DNA from 4 places in the Bradyrhizobium sp. SZCCHNR1017 genome. Region 3 is predicted to be linked to each of the others. Evidence: predicted binding sites of a transcription regulator. Region 3 holds the regulator's gene; each other region holds the start of a gene.
What was found. Region 3 encodes PhoB, which activates phosphate uptake and scavenging genes when phosphate is short. Its sites were predicted from a motif close to TGTCATNNANCTGTCAT; they were not measured.

Region 1 (3,880 bases), on a different contig from region 3:
TGGCTGTTCATCCTGGCCCCCCTGGTCATGGTGTTCGCGATCTCGGCCGGCATCAACCGCTTGGCGCCGTCGACCGCGCAGATCCTGTTCTGGGTGTTCTCGGCCTTGATGGGCATCTCGCTGTCGTCGATCTTCCTGGTGTACACCCACACCTCGATCGTGCGGGTGTTCTTCATCACCGCGGCGACGTTCGGCGCGCTGAGCCTCTACGGCTACACGACCAAGCGTGACATGACGGGCATGGGCTCGTTCCTGTTCATGGGCCTGATCGGCATCGTGCTGGCGAGCCTCGTGAACCTTTTCCTGGCGAGCTCGATGCTGCAGTTCATCGTCTCGGTGATCGGCGTGTTCGTGTTCGCCGGCCTGACCGCCTGGGACACGCAGCGTCTGAAGAACGAGTACATCTACGGCTACGCTTCCGCGGGCGGCGACATCGCGGAGCGCGCGGCAATCACCGGCGCCCTGTCGCTGTACTTGAACTTCATCAACCTGTTCACGCTGCTGCTGCAGTTGCTCGGACAGCGCGACTGATCCAACCGCTCGAACGAGCGACCTTCGAAGCCCCGGCCTCACCGCCGGGGCTTTTCGTTTGCACAAACCCCGATTGCGACCGACGCAAAACCGCAGCGGCAGCCATGCCGCGAGGCCGGATTGATCGCCGCGTCCGCCTGGGTATGCTTCCACCCCATGTCCGACATTGAAATCCGGCCCACCCAGGAGGCCGACCTTCCCGCCATCACCGCTATCTACGGCCAAGCCGTCCGCGAGGGCACGGCCACCTTTGAGCTCGACCCTCCGGATCTGGCGGAGATGACGCGCCGCTTCCGGGCGCTCCGCGACGGCGGCTTCCCCTATTTCGCTGCCCTGCTGGACGGAGAGGTGGTGGGCTATGCCTATGCCGGGCCCTACCGGCCCCGCCCTGCCTATCGCTTCACGGTGGAGAACTCGGTCTATCTCGCTCCCGCCAGCCAGCGTCGCGGCATCGGGATGCGCCTGATGCGGCGGCTGATCGACGCCTGTGAGGAGGGAGGCTTTCGCCAGATGATCGCCGTCATCGGCGACTCCGCCAATTCCGGCTCGGTCGGGCTGCATACCGCCTGCGGCTTCCAGATGATCGGCACCCACCCGAGCGTCGGCCTGAAATTCGGCCGCTGGCTCGATACTGTGATGATGCAGCGCCCGCTCGGGGCCGGGAGCAGCGACGTCCCGGCGTAAGGCAGCGCCAGTCGGAAGGTCATGATCAACCCGGTGCGCGTGGGATCAGACCAGGGCTGGTTTGGGCGCGATCACCAGCAGCACGCGCTCGAGCTCGTGGCCGCGGCGCAGGATCAGCCCGGTGGCCGAGATCACGCTGTACATGCCCTGCTTGCGTGCGAGACGCGGATCCTTCTCGATGCGGTAGATCGGCACCTCGGACGCCCGGCGAAACACGGAGAAGACGGCCCGGTCACGCAGGAAGTCGATTGAATAGTCGCGCCACTCACCGTCGGCGACCATGCGGCCGTAGAGGTTCAGGATGCGGTTCAGCTCCAGGCGGTCGAACGTCACCCGGTTCGGCGCTGCGGCCGCACTGCGCGCCGCCGCGCGGTTCTCGCTGGGGTCGGCGTCCTCCGGCGTGAGGTTCATTGGCGTCCTCCTGTCATCGGTGCGACATGATCGCGCCATCCGGCAGAAGCCGCAAGGGGCCGTTTTCGTTGTCGAAGTTCGACCGAGCCTGCGAGGTCATCGGTTCCGCGAACACGCAAGCGTCACGGGATCGTTAGCAGAATCATAATCGCGCCGTCTTTCCGCCCACCGACCGCCCCCGACCTTCGGCATAAGATTCGTGTGCGTTGGCCCGGTCCTTTCGGTTCCGGATTCCTCAGCCCCCAGCCCCCCGGGGTCGTCAGGATCGGGTCTATTCACAAGTAAGGCAAAGGGCCAACGCAAGTTGGTCCTTTTGCTTTTCTGGCGTGAGCTGCACGTACGATTGTCGGGACGCGCCGTCGCACGGACGTGACGCGCCCAACGCAGGTCAGCGAAAACGAAGATCAGGACGACGGAAGATCAGCGCTCGGGACCGCGCGCCGTTGCTGAAGCCCGTCCGCCCAACGGCAACTCGGAAAAGGCGGCCCCGAGCATCGGCCCAGGGCGGTCGCGACTGCCGTCCTGCACATAGACGACGGTGCCATCGACGCCCTCGCGGGCGATCTTCTCCAGCGGCACGCTCCATCTGACCGGCGACCCATTCCAGTCACCCAGCTTCTGAAGCCCGCGAACGACGTTGTAATAGGTCAGATCACGGCCGCTGTTCTCGCCGCGGCCGACCGAGATCGGGACCACCCGCGAGATCGAGCAGACCCAGACCTCGCCGTGCTTGCGCGGCATCTGGTCGTTGGCCGCGGCCACGGAGACAGTAAGGTCCTGGCCGTCGACCGACAGCCTCACCGGCACCGACATCACGCTGCCACCCTGGACGGTCTCCTCGATGGCGCCCTCGATCGCCTCGCGGTCGCTGCCGATCACATGCACGGAGCCGTTGACCACCGCCTGCGGCGTATAGACCTCGCGGTCGCCGCGCGCACGAGAATAGGCCCGCTGCCGGGCCGTGAAGCGGGAGTCGGCCAGCGTGTCCTTCCAGCCGAGATAGTCCCAGTAGTCTATCGGCAGGGACAGCGCGATGACCGAAGGATCTCTGGCGAGCTCGCCGAGGATCTTGTCAGCCGGCGGGCAGGACGAACAGCCTTGCGAGGTGAAGAGTTCGATCACCGCACGGGGATCGGACGCAGCGGGCCGGACGAAAGCGATGACCGCACAGACACTCAGCGCTGCGCGCGACCACCACGACATCTGTCCACTCATCGCCACTGTCCCGTCTGGACCACCGTCCGCTGCGCCCTGTGCATCACTGCATCCGCGATGCCGTCCTCGTAGTTAACAAAACGAAAATGCAAAAGAGGCGGCCTTTGTCATAGGCCGCCTCCTTCATCACCCGCTACTCACTTCAGAGTGAGCCAAACTGTCGCATCGCGCCTTGGTTAAGCGGCGAGCTTGCGCAACACGTAGTGCAGGATGCCGCCGTTGCGGTAGTAGTCGAGCTCGTCGAGCGTATCGATCCGGCAGAGCAGCGGCACCTGCTGCGCCGCACCGTCGGCCGAGACGATCTGGGCGGTCAGGGTTTGGCGCGGCTTCAGGTCGCCTTGCAGGCCCTTGATGGTAACCTTCTCGTCGCCCTTGAGGCCGAGCGAGGACCAGGACGTGCCTTCCTGGAAGGTGAGCGGCAGCACGCCCATACCCACCAGATTGGAGCGATGGATGCGCTCGAAGCTCTGGCAGATCACGGCACGGACGCCCAGCAGCCGGGTACCTTTGGCGGCCCAGTCGCGCGACGAACCGTTGCCGTATTCGGCGCCGGCGAACACCACCAGCGGCACGCCCTCTTCCTGATACTTCATCGCGGCGTCATAGATCGACATCTGCTCGCCGTCGGGCCAGTGCTTGGTCAGGCCGCCCTCGGGAATGTTGCCGTCGGCACCTTTGAGCATGAAGTTCTTGATGCGGATGTTGGCGAAGGTACCGCGCATCATGATCTCGTGATTGCCGCGGCGCGTGCCATACTGGTTGAAGTCAGCCGGGCGGACCTGGTGCTCGCTGAGGAACTTGCCGGCGGGCGAGGTCAGCTTGATCGAACCGGCCGGCGAGATGTGGTCGGTCGTGATCTTGTCGCCGAACAGCGCCAGCACGCGAGCCTCGACGATGTCCTTGATCGGCTCGGGCTCCTTCTTCATGCCCTCGAAATACGGCGGGTTCTGCACGTAGGTCGACGACATGTTCCAGCGATAGGTCTCGCTCTCGACCGTCTTGATCTTGCGCCAGTTGGTGTCGCCCTTGAACACGTCGG
Region 2 (3,880 bases), on a different contig from region 3:
GCGAGATCCCGCAGCGGATGCGCAACTTCCTGGTCGTGGTCGGCGTGCTGATGCTGGCCGGCATCGGCCAGGCGATCTCCGGCCCGAGCCCGGTGCCGTCGGCCTCGGGTGTGCTGGCCGGCCTCGCCGCGCTCTGCCTCGGCGCCCTGATGGCGTTCTGCGGCGCCAATTTCGCGCTGAGGAAGACCTGAGCGCCTCACCGCGCCCTTGAGCCGGACGCGCCCGAGCGGATCGCGCCGGCGGCCGCCAGCATCAGGGCTGCGGAGATGACGAGAGATAGCCGCAAGCCGTGCATGAAGGCACCGGCCGGCCCGACCAGAGATCCGAACAGCGCCACGCCCAGAACGCTGCCGCTCTGCCGGGTGGCATTCAGCACGCCGGCGGCCACACCCGAGCGCGAGCGGTCGACGCTGCCGAGCAAGGTCGAGGTCAACGGCGGGACCATCAGCCCGAGGCCGCAGCTCAGGCCGATCAATTGCAGCGCGATCGCCCCATAGGACGTGCCCGGCGCGATCGGCAGCAGCGCCGCGCAGGCTGCCGCCGAGATGGTCGCCCCGAGCGCAATCGTTGCGCGCGGTCCAAGCCGCTCGGCGATGCGGGGCGCGAGCAGATTGACCGGAAAGACGACGCCGAACATGGGCAGGAAGGCCAGGCCGGTTGCGAATGCGGACATCCGGTTGATCTCCTGGAAGTACAGGCTAAACACGAAGATCAGGCCATAGATCGCGATATTGGCGAGCAGTCCGACCAGCGCGCATCGCGCGAACAGCGGGTGGCCGAACAGAGCCAGGGGCAGCATCGGCTGGCTGACCCGTGCCTCCTGCCAGACGAACAGCGCGCCGGCGATGAGCGCCACCGCCAGGCCGAGCATCACCAGGGCGTCGTCCCAGCCGCGAACACCGGCCTCGATGACCGCCGCCGCCAGCGCTCCGAGCGCGACCACGGCTGCGACCTGCCCCGGCAGGTCGACCGCGCGGCCGGGGCGAACCGGCGTCTCGCGGGCGTTGGCCTTGGCGAGCCCGAGCCCGATCAGCCCGATCGGCAGATTGACGAAGAAGATGGCGCGCCAGCCGACCAGCGCGATCAGCGTGCCGCCGACGAAGGGACCTGCGGTCAACGTCAGGCTGGCCCCGGCGGCCCAGACGCCCACGGCGCGGCCACGCGCCTTCGGATCGGGATAAGCGTGGTTCAGGAGCGCGAGCGAATTCGGCACCAGCAGCGCCGCCGCCAGCCCCTGGATGCCCCGGAGCGCAATCAGGCTGGCGGCGTCGGGCGCAAGGCCGCAGCCGACCGAGGCCGCCGTGAACAGCGCAAACCCCGCCATGAAGATGCGCCGCGCGCCAAACCGATCGCCGAGCGCGCCCGCCGTCAGGATGAAGGCGGCGAATGCGATCGTGTAGGCGTTCACCACCCATTGCAGCGCGGCGACATCGCCGCCGAGCGCGGTGCGAATGCTCTCGAGCGCGGTGTTGACGATCGTGATGTCGAGCTGGACGACGCCGAATCCGAGACTCATCGCGGCCAGCGTGAGCGCACCCGCCATGCGGCTCGGTGGCGATGGCGTGACCGGGGCGTGCAGCGCTGCCGTTGATGATCGTCTCATGCCTGGCCTCCGGGGGTGGAGAACGGCGTCGATTCTATTCCATCTGGGACGCACATGCTTCGATATCGATCGAAGTATGGCTGATGGTGTTGCCAGATACCCCTCTGACGACAAAAACGCCGCGCGGGCGATCCGCGCGGCGTTTTGCCTCATCAACGATGGCGCGATCAGCTCGCGGCGCGCAGATTGACACTGGTCTCGGCGAGCTTGGTCAACTTCATGTCGGTCGCCTTCTCCTCGTCGAGCGTCTTCTGCAGGACGGCGGCACAGTCGCTGCGGCCGAGTTGCTTGGCCCAGGCGATCAGGCTGCCATAGCGGGTGATCTCATAGTGCTCCGCCGCCTGGCCGGCATTGATCAGGGCGGCGTCGAGCACCGTCTTGTCTGCGACCTCGCCGGCGACCTCCTCGGCCTCCTCGATGATGCCGTCGATCGCCGGACAGTCGACCGCCTTGGGCGCAATGCCGTGCATCTCGAACACCTGCTCGAGCCGCTTCACATGCGTCCTGGTTTCGTCGAGATGGGTCAGAAAACCCTGCTTGAGCTTCTGATCCGTCGCCTTGTCCGCCATCTTCGGCAGCGCTTTGACGAGCTGGTTCTCGGCGTAATAGATGTCCTGCAGCTGATGAACGAACAGATCGTTCATCGTCTTGATGTCCTTGGTGAACAGTCCCATTTGTTTCACGTCCTCTCGGTTCGGAACATGGCAGGTCCCTCCCCCGACCGATCGTCGCCATGTTCGCTGTGCGCTAACCGGCGGCTACGGCGGTTGTTCCGGCGTACCGGCCCTGCCGAACCGATCGCAGGGGCGAGGGGTCTCGTGAACCGCGCGGGTGACCAGTTGGACCGAATTGAGGCGGACGGGCCGCCAGCTATGTGACCGGAGTGTGACAGACCTGCGCCGCATGGGTCGGAGCTGAGCTGTGTCAAGGACTGCACAAGGCGCGCATTTTAGCATAAGGAACAAGCTGTCACGAATTGCCCGCCTATCGATCAATGGTTTCGCCTCTTTTCCAAGATCTAGTACCGCCCTGCCGGGAGGATGAATGCAGCGCCTGCTGACCACGCTTGGGCGTGGCTTCAAGAAATGGATCGGCTGGAAGCGGCTGGGGATTGCAGCGAGCCTTGCGATCATCGCCTTCGCGATCACGACACTCGTGCGCACGCTGAAGGGCGTCGATGCCGGCGTCATCCTGACCGCGCTCACCGAAATCCCGCCCGGTCACATCGCCCTCGCGGCCTTGTGTGTGGTCGGCGCGTTCTGCACGCTGACCTTCTATGACTATTTTGCACTGCGAACGATTGGCAAGAAACACGTGCCCTATCGCATCGCGGCGATGAGCGCCTTCACCAGCTATTCGATCGGCCACAACATCGGCGCCACCGTGTTCACCGGCGGCGCCATCCGGTTCAGGATCTACTCCGACTACGGCCTGTCCGCGATCGACGTCGCCAAGATCTGCTTCCTGTCAGGCCTGACCTTCTGGCTCGGCAATCTCTTCGTACTCGGCATCGGCATGACCTTGCATCCGGCCGCCGCCACCGCGATGGACCAGTTGCCCCCGGCGGTGAACCAGCTGATCGCGATCGGCATCCTCGGGGCGATCTTCGCCTATCTCGGCTGGCTGACCGCCGGCAAGAACCGGCGCCAGCTCGGCCAGAACGGCTGGAAGGTGGTGCTGCCCTCGGCGCAGCTCACGCTCGTGCAGATCCTGATCGGAGTGGTCGACCTCGGCTTCTGCGCGCTGGCGATGTACCTCCTCGTCCCCGCCGCTCCGCCGATCGATTTCCTGTCGCTGTCGGTGGTGTTCATCCTCGCCACCCTGCTCGGCTTCGCCAGCCACGCGCCCGGCAGCATCGGCGTGTTCGATGCCGCGATGCTCGTGGCGCTGCCGCAGTTCGGGCGCGAGCAGTTGCTGGCCACCCTGCTCGTTTTCCGCGTGCTGTATTTCGTGATCCCGTTCGCGACGGCGATCTCCATCATGGGCATCAGGGAACTCTGGCTGAACGTCGTGAAGCCCTGGCAGGAGCGGCGCCGGCTGAACTCAGCCTGCGAGGACGAGGTCGCCGCCAAGCGCGCCGCGGCCACGGCGCCCGCCGCGGTTCCCCAGCGCATCAAGCGCCACTCCCAGCGCTGAGCAGCAATCGTCTCGCGGATGACGCGACGGTTCGACCCTCGACCGGTTGAACTCGCGTGCGATCCTCTTATTTCCGCCCCATCGCTGACGTGAATCCTTGCGCATGACCCGAATGCCCCTTCGTCCGCTGCTCGCCGCCTG
Region 3 (3,880 bases):
CACATGGGCGAGGCTCGCGCCGCGCGCTGCCTCGGTTGCCGACAGGCTGAGAAGCCCGATCTCGCTCGCAGTGTCGAAGCCGAGACCGAACAGGAAACCGAGCGGATACATGTGCCAGGCGCGTCCCACCAGGCGGAGCACCGGGCGCAGCAGGCGGATGAGGATGCCCCGTCCAGAGCTTCCGGCGGTTTCCATCTCGGACTGCGGCTGTGCGGCGCGGCGCCAGAGGTTCACGAACAGAATGAGGTTCGCCAACGCGATCAGCAGCAGGAAGCCGGCCGACACCGACGTGCCGATGACGCCGCCGATCGCCCTGATCGCGCTCTCTTCATCCAAGAGGTCGGCGCCGGCGATGAGGCTCACGACGATGGTGGCGATGACGACGACGCTGGAATGGCCGAGCGCAAAATAGAGGCCGGCGGCGCGCGGGGCGCTACCGTCCTGCACCAGCTTCCGCACGACGTTGTCGATCGCCGCGATGTGATCCGCATCGACCGCATGGCGCAGTCCGAGCAGCCAGGCCAGCATCGCGGTGCCGACGATGGCGGGCCGGTCGGCGTAGAGCGCGAACGCCCAGGCCCAGGCGAGCGCGTTGGCGGCGACCAGCCCGCCGACGAGCGCAACGTTGCGGCCGGGCTGCGATCGCCACCACAGCAGCCGAGGGGCACGAGGATGATCAATTTGAACAATCGTCATACTCGGACTATAGCAAGAGCCAGGCCAGTTCGGTAAAGCCCCCCGCTGCAGGCAAAAGCTGCGGGAAAACGTGGGCGGCCCTTCCCGGATTGCCCTCTTGCTTGGCAACCCGCTATCCAGTCACGCACAGATCATGACCAGCGGCGGGACATCCTCTTCTCTCGCCCCTCCTTCGCTCACCGCATCGAGGCACTCTGTGCCGTGATCTCGCGCCGCACGACCGCCTCGAACTGGCTCGCGGGGGCTGCGAACATCAGCCGGGTCTCCTCGTGGAACGCCGAGAAGATGCCGACCACGGCCGGCTGTCCGCCGACTTCGGCCATGATGGGGGAGCCCGAATAGCCGAAATTGGCGAGGCAATGCACCGTCAGCAGCATCCCGTCCTTGGTCATGCCGGCGCTGCAATTGCGCTGGCCGGTCGGCGAATAGCGCCGCTCCTGGCCATAGCCGATCTCGGAGATGGTTCCGGCCGTGGTCGCAGCCTGCAATTCCTCGCGCGTCAGCGCCCTGACCTCAACCGGCTTCGACGGCAGCGCGTCCTTCAGCACGATCAACGCCCAATCGGCGGGCGAGCGGTCGAGCGACCACCTGTCGTGCCGGGTCGGGACGAAATCGGGCGCCACGATCAGCTTGTCGGCGACCGACGATGCCGCCGGCGTGCCCCTGTTCATGCCGGCCAGGAAGCGGACGTTGCCGGGGCTGACCTGCGCCACGCCGTTGAACACGCAATGCGCCGCGGTGAGCACGACGCGCGGCGCGACCAGCGTGCCGGTGCACCAGCCGCCGGTCGAGTATTGCGCGACGGTGACGACGCCGATCGACGACGCCGGCCACGAGGTGGGATCGACGACCTCGCCGATGTGGCGGTCGAGCCCGAGCAGTTGCTCCGGACGCGGAGCGGCGATGCCGGCCTCCGCCGATTCCGGCTTCGGCCGCCAGGCCGCAATGGCACTCTGGGCCTGGACGCGCTGCGGCTCGGTCAACTTGACCCGCTGCACGTCGCGGCCGGCCGATCGCACGCCGCTACGGCCCGCCATCACCAGCCAGGCATAGCCCTGCACGACGTCCTGTTTCACACCGCGGCCGTCGAGCAGCATCAGGCCGAGCATGTATTGCGACTGGGCGAAGCCCTGCGCCGCGGCGCGGCTGAACCAGCGGCCGGCTTCGCCGTAATTGCTCGCAACACCTTCGCCATTGACGTAGGCGATGCCGAGATAGTGTTGCGCGACGGCGAGCCCCTGATCGGCGGCCTTGCGGTACCACGCCAGCGCCTCGGCGGGGTTGCGCGGTTGGCCCCAGCCGAAGGCGTGCATGAAGCCGACGTCGAACTGCGCCCGCGCATCGCCCTTGGCGGCCAGCGGCAGCAGCCGTCGCATCGCCGCCGCATGCTGCCCGTTGCCTGCCGCCGCGACCGCGTCTTCGAGCTCGGCGGCCGTGGCGCCCGCCGCGCCGCCGAGCAGCACGGCAAGAGATATGATGATGGTCTTGATCAAGGGCGTCCGCTGGGACCGAAACATCGTGACGGGCCACGAAGCAGACACGATCAAGACGGCGGCGGCGTGGCGGAAAGCGGACCGCGATCTCCTCAATCGGGCCGCCTCGCGCCTCACACCTGCTTCGTCCACGCGCCGGATCGCCCCTTACACCTGCTCGCTCTTGGCGAAGCGATCATCGAGCGCATAACCGGCGCCGCGCACGGTGCGGATCGGGTCCTGCTCGCGGCCGGGATTGAGCAGCTTGCGCAGGCGGCCGATATGGACGTCGACGGTGCGCTCGTCGATGTAGATGTCGCGGCCCCAGACACTGTCGAGCAGCTGCTCGCGGCTGAACACGCGGCCGGGATGCTCCAGGAAGAACTCGAGCAGGCGGTATTCGGTCGGACCGAGATCGATCGGCCTACCAGAGCGCGCCACGCGGCGTTTCTCGCGGTCGAGCTCGATGTCGCCATAGGACAGCACGGTCGCCAGCCGCTCCGGACTCGCCCGCCTCAGCAGGCCTTTCACCCGCGCCAGGAGCTCCGGCACCGAGAACGGCTTGACGATGTAGTCGTCGGCGCCGGTCGCGAGGCCGCGCACGCGCTCGCTCTCCTCGCCGCGTGCGGTGAGCATGATGATCGGCAACTGCCGGGTCTCGGTCCGCGCCCGCAGGCGGCGGCACAGCTCGATGCCGGACAGGCCCGGCAGCATCCAGTCGAGCACGACGAGATCGGGAACACGCTCCTTCAAGCGCGTGTCGGCTTCGTCGCCGCGCGCCACGGTCTCGACCTCGTAGCCTTCGGCCTCGAGGTTGTAGCGCAGCAGCGTCGTCAGCGCCTCCTCGTCCTCCACCACCAGAATTCGGGCGCCCATGTCTGAACCGTCTCTCTCAGTTGCCGGGGATCGTCGATGCGAAGCTCGTCATGTCGCCCTTCGGGCGCTTGTCCATGATCTGCTGGCCTTCGATCATATAGAACACCGTCTCGGCGATGTTGGTCGCGTGATCGCCGATGCGCTCGATATTCTTGGCGCAGAACATCAGGTGGATGCAGAACGAGATGTTGCGCGGATCCTCCATCATGTAGGTCAGGAGCTCGCGGAACAGCGAGGTGCAGATGGCATCGACTTCCTCATCGCCCTTCCACACCGTCATCGCCGCCGGCAAATCGTGCGCGGCATAGGCGTCCAGCACCGTCTTGACCTGCGACTGCACGAGATCGGTCATGTGCTCGAGCCCGCGGATCAGCTTCAGCGGATGGAAGTCGCTCTCCAGCGCCGCGACGCGCTTGCCGATGTTCTTGGCGAGATCGCCGATGCGCTCCAGATCGGTCGCCACGCGCATCGCGCCGACGATCTCACGCAGGTCGACCGCCATCGGCTGTCGCCGGGCGATGGTAAGAACGGCGCGCTCCTCGATGATGCGCTGCAGCTTGTCGACCTCGGCGTCGGTGGCGACCACCTTCTGGCCGAGCGCGATGTCGCGCCGCACCAGCGCATCGACGGAATCGACGATCAGCCGCTCCGCGAGGCCGCCCATCTCCGATACCAGACGGGTGAGGTCCTGCAGATCGCTGTCGAACGCCTTGGCGGTATGTTCACTGGCCATGATGATCTCCTGAAGACAATGTCGTCGGCGTCAGCCGAACCGGCCGGTGATGTAATCCTGGGTCCGCCGATCACTCGGCGAGGTGAAGATCTTGCTGGTGTCG
Region 4 (3,880 bases), on a different contig from region 3:
CCGAGCAGGCGCTGCAGCGCACGCTGATGAGCTGCCTGCTGTGGGAGGACCAGTTCTACGAGGACGGGATCGCGATCGCCGAGCGCATCAAGGCGCTGGTGCCGCTGGTCGAGCCGCGCGAGGTGGCTCAGCTCGCGGTCCGTGCACGCGAGGAGATGAAGCTGCGGCATGCGCCGCTGCTCGTCGCCCGCGAGATGGCGCGGCTGCCCACGCACCGTGCGCTGGTCGCCGAGACGCTGTCGCGCATCATCCAGCGGCCGGACGAGATGACCGAGCTGCTGGCGATCTACTGGGCGGATTCTCTGGGTCCGCAGCAGCAGCGCAAGCGGCAGCCGGTCTCGGCGCAGGTCAAGAAGGGGCTGGCGAAGGCGTTCGCCAAGTTCGACGCCTATCAGCTCGCGAAGTATGACCGCGAGGGACCGGTGCGGCTTCGCGACGTGCTGTTCCTGGTGCACGCTCGGCCCAGGGACGCCGCGCAGGAGGCGGTGTGGAAGCAGCTCGCCGATGGCGGGCTGCCGTCACCCGACACCTGGGAGGTCGCGCTCTCGGCCGGTGCGGACAAGCGCGCGAGCTTCGAGCGGCTGCTCTCGGAGAAGCGGCTCGGAGCGCTGGCGTTGCTGCGCAACCTGCGCCTGATGCAACAGGCCGGGGTGTCGCGGTCGATTATCGCGGCCGCGATCGAGACGATGCGGACGGACAGGATCCTGCCGTATCGGTTCATCACGGCGGCCCGGCACGCGCCGGACTTCGAGCCCGAGCTCGAGGCCGCGATGCTCCGGTCGATCAAGGGCTACGCGCGGCTTCCGGGCCGCACGCGGCTTCTGATCGACGTCTCCGGCTCGATGTTCGCATCGCTGTCGGCGAAGTCGGAGATGACGCGCGCGGACGCGGCGTGCGGGCTGGCGATCCTGGCCCGCGAGGTCTGCGACGAGGTGGAGATCTTCACGTTCAGCGACAACGTCGTGAAGGTACCGCCGCGGCGTGGCTTTGCGCTGCGCGACGCGATCCTCGGATCGCAGCCGCATTCCGGGACCTATCTCGGGCGTGCGGTGGGCGAGGTCGACCGCAAGGGAGACCGCCTGATCGTCTTCACCGACGAGCAGAGCCACGATGCGGTGCCGGCGCCGCGGGCGCGCGGGACCATGGTCAACGTGGCGTCGTACCAGCACGGGGTCGGCTACGGACCCTGGACGCGGGTCGACGGCTTCTCCGAGGCCGTGATCGCCTGGATCGCGGCGCATGAGGAGACTCTGCGCGGCGCGACCCTGCACTGACGACAACCGACCCGGACGCGTCACGGACGCGCCCGGGTCTTCCGTTAACCAGGCACATTCAGCGGCGACTTGCGCTGCTTGCTTCAAGGCGTCTGCTTCAGCAGCGGCGCCACGGTTTCGATCTCGTCGGTCATGACGCCGCCGGTAAAGTTCTTGGGCAACCTGGCGATGTCGTCCGGTGTGTCCAGACCGGCCGAGAACGCCTCACCACTATAGGAGCCGAGGACGAAGACGCTGCTTTCGGCGCGTGTCATGCGCGCGAGGAATTGGTCCGGCCAGCCCCACAGCCACGGCGCGACATTGATCGGGACCAGCACCATCATGTTGTGGCACGCGGACGGCACCAGGCCGGTCCAGCCATAGCCGAGATAACGGACGAGGCAGCTCTTCAGCATGCCGCGCGACATGACCTTGAGATCCGGCAGAGACGCCCTCAGCGTCGCGATCGGCGCGTCGCCGCCATAGACCATCAGTCGCGCCCGTCGCGCGCCAGGCAAGCGCGCCAGAGCATCCGCCAGCAGTCGGCCTTCCGCCGGATCATTGCTCTTGACGTTGATCAGGAAAGGCTTGTCCGGAAAGGCTGCGAGCACCTCGTCCAGCGACGGCATCAGGCCGACGCCCTTTCCGCGGAATGGAAACGTGCGCCCACCATCGGCGGTGTAGCCATAACCGATGTCGAGCTGCCGCAACGCCGTCATCGCGTGCTCGCGCGTGACGCCCTTGCCATCGGTGCGACAGTCGAGCGTCCAGTCATGGAACACCGCGAACTGGCCATCGGTGGTTGGGTGCACGTCGAATTCCACGATATCGGCGCCGGCCAGAAAGCTGGCGCGCATCGAGGCGATGGTGTTCTCGAGATACTCATGCGTCGGCGGCAGCATCCGCGCCGCGGTGCAGGTTTCGCTCGTCAGGCCGGTGCGATCGAACTGCTGCGACACACCTCGATGAGCCAGGAGATGCGGCCGCCCAGCCTCCTTTGTCACCTGCAGATTGGCGTTGTTGACGAACATGAAGCCGGCGCAGATCAGCACCAGCAGCCCGGCGATTTTCAGGACTCTGCTCATGCGATGTCAATTCCATGACGATTCGAGCCGAATTGCGTCCCTGCCCTCGTTCTCCGCAAGAGTCGTCCTGCGGAGATGGCGCACCTTTTGTCCAGCGCTCCCAGAGCCGATGCGAAAGCGAATGCGAGAACGGCCACCGCCAAACTTTGGCTTCGAAGCACTGGATCGTTGTTTCCTCATCCGGTATCTGACCCTATGTACCTGTCCATCGCCACCACCCATCAGCCTGCCACCGATCTCGGCTACCTGCTCAACAAGCATCCGGAGCGGCTGCACGAGCTCGCGCTCACCTATGGCAAGGCGCTGATCTTCTATCCCGAGGCCAGCGAGAGCCGCTGCGAGGCGGCGCTGGTGCTCGACGTCGACCCGATCGGCCTCGTCCGCGGCAAAGGCCAGAGCGACGGGCTGCTCGACCAATATGTCAACGACAGGCCCTATGCCGCGTCGTCGTTCCTGTCGGTCGCGCTGAACAAGGCGTTCCGGACCGCGATGAACGGCGTCAGCAGCGCGCGCCAGGAGCTCGCCGACAGCGCCATTGCACTCGAAGCGGTTGTGACACCCCTGCCCCTGCGCGGCGGCGAAGCCGTGCTGCGGCATTTGTTCGAGCCGCTCGGCTGGCAGGTCGATCTCACCGCGATCCCGGGACCGCAAGGCGATCCGTCGAGCCGCTACGTCCGGCTCACCTTGCGCGGCACCGCGCGGCTCAGCGCGCTCCTCAATCATCTCTACGTGCTGATCCCCGTCATGGACGACGCCAAGCACTATTGGGTCGGCGACGAGGAGATCGACAAGCTGCTCAAGCGCGGCGAAGGCTGGCTCGACGCCCACCCCGCCAAGGAGCTGATCGTGCGCCGCTATCTGCGCCATCGCGGCGTGCTCGCGCGCGCGGCGCTGGCCCGGCTCGCGCCGGAGACGCAGGACGAGGCCATCGAGCCCGAGGCGCGCAGCGAGTCAGAAGAGACACTGGAGGCGCCGACCCGCCTCAACGACCTGCGCATGGCCGCCGTGGTCGAGGCGTTGCGGGCGAGCGGCGCCAAAATTGTCGCCGACCTCGGCTGCGGCGAAGGCAGGCTGCTGCAGCTCCTGGTCCGCGAGCGCTGGGTCGACAGGCTGATCGGGCTCGATCCCGCCGTCCGCGAGCTGGAGCGCGCGGCCAAGCGGCTGAAGCTGGGCGCGCCCGGCGCGCCGCCCGAGGGTCGCGTCATGCTGTTGCACGGTTCGCTCACCTATCGCGATGCGCGCTGGGCCGAGGCCGATGCGGCGGCACTGGTCGAGGTGATCGAGCACCTCGATCCCGACCGGCTGCCGATGCTCGAGCGCGTGGTGTTCGGCGCAGCGCGGCCGCGGGCGGTGATCGTGACCACGCCGAACGCCGAATACAACGCACTGTTTCCGAGCCTGCCCGCCGGGCAGTTCCGCCACCGTGACCATCGCTTCGAATGGTCGCGCGCCGAGTTTGCCGACTGGGCGCAGCGGATCTGCGCAACCTTCAACTATCAGGCCGCCTTCTCCGGCATCGGCCATCACGACGAGAGCCATGGC

Region 1: the regulator PhoB is predicted to act here: its motif matches at 1,638-1,654, upstream of QW863_RS10705 (DUF2794 domain-containing protein).
Region 2: the regulator PhoB is predicted to act here: its motif matches at 2,478-2,494, upstream of QW863_RS19170 (YbhN family protein).
Region 4: the regulator PhoB is predicted to act here: its motif matches at 2,342-2,358, upstream of QW863_RS00420 (glycerophosphodiester phosphodiesterase family protein).

What each region holds. Positions count from the first base shown of each region.
Region 1 is NZ_JAUHIR010000003.1:377,253-381,132, reverse strand. Features, by position in the region: gene QW863_RS10715 (Bax inhibitor-1/YccA family protein) at 1-531, shown strand, start outside; gene QW863_RS10710 (GNAT family N-acetyltransferase) at 688-1,215, shown strand; gene QW863_RS10705 (DUF2794 domain-containing protein) at 1,261-1,626, opposite strand; gene QW863_RS10700 (DUF1223 domain-containing protein) at 2,047-2,829, opposite strand; gene acnA (aconitate hydratase AcnA) at 3,018-3,880, opposite strand, start outside.
Region 2 is NZ_JAUHIR010000007.1:219,402-223,281, forward strand. Features, by position in the region: gene QW863_RS19155 (hypothetical protein) at 1-191, shown strand, start outside; gene QW863_RS19160 (MFS transporter) at 197-1,603, opposite strand; gene QW863_RS19165 (ferritin-like domain-containing protein) at 1,771-2,277, opposite strand; gene QW863_RS19170 (YbhN family protein) at 2,648-3,739, shown strand; gene QW863_RS19175 (hypothetical protein) at 3,843-3,880, shown strand, end outside.
Region 3 is NZ_JAUHIR010000012.1:241,122-245,001, forward strand. Features, by position in the region: gene QW863_RS26755 (HoxN/HupN/NixA family nickel/cobalt transporter) at 1-696, opposite strand, end outside; gene QW863_RS26760 (trypsin-like serine protease) at 873-2,189, opposite strand; gene phoB (phosphate regulon transcriptional regulator PhoB) at 2,337-3,044, opposite strand; gene phoU (phosphate signaling complex protein PhoU) at 3,061-3,777, opposite strand; gene pstB (phosphate ABC transporter ATP-binding protein PstB) at 3,808-3,880, opposite strand, start outside.
Region 4 is NZ_JAUHIR010000001.1:87,992-91,871, reverse strand. Features, by position in the region: gene QW863_RS00425 (TROVE domain-containing protein) at 1-1,274, shown strand, start outside; gene QW863_RS00420 (glycerophosphodiester phosphodiesterase family protein) at 1,358-2,338, opposite strand; gene QW863_RS00415 (3' terminal RNA ribose 2'-O-methyltransferase Hen1) at 2,534-3,880, shown strand, end outside.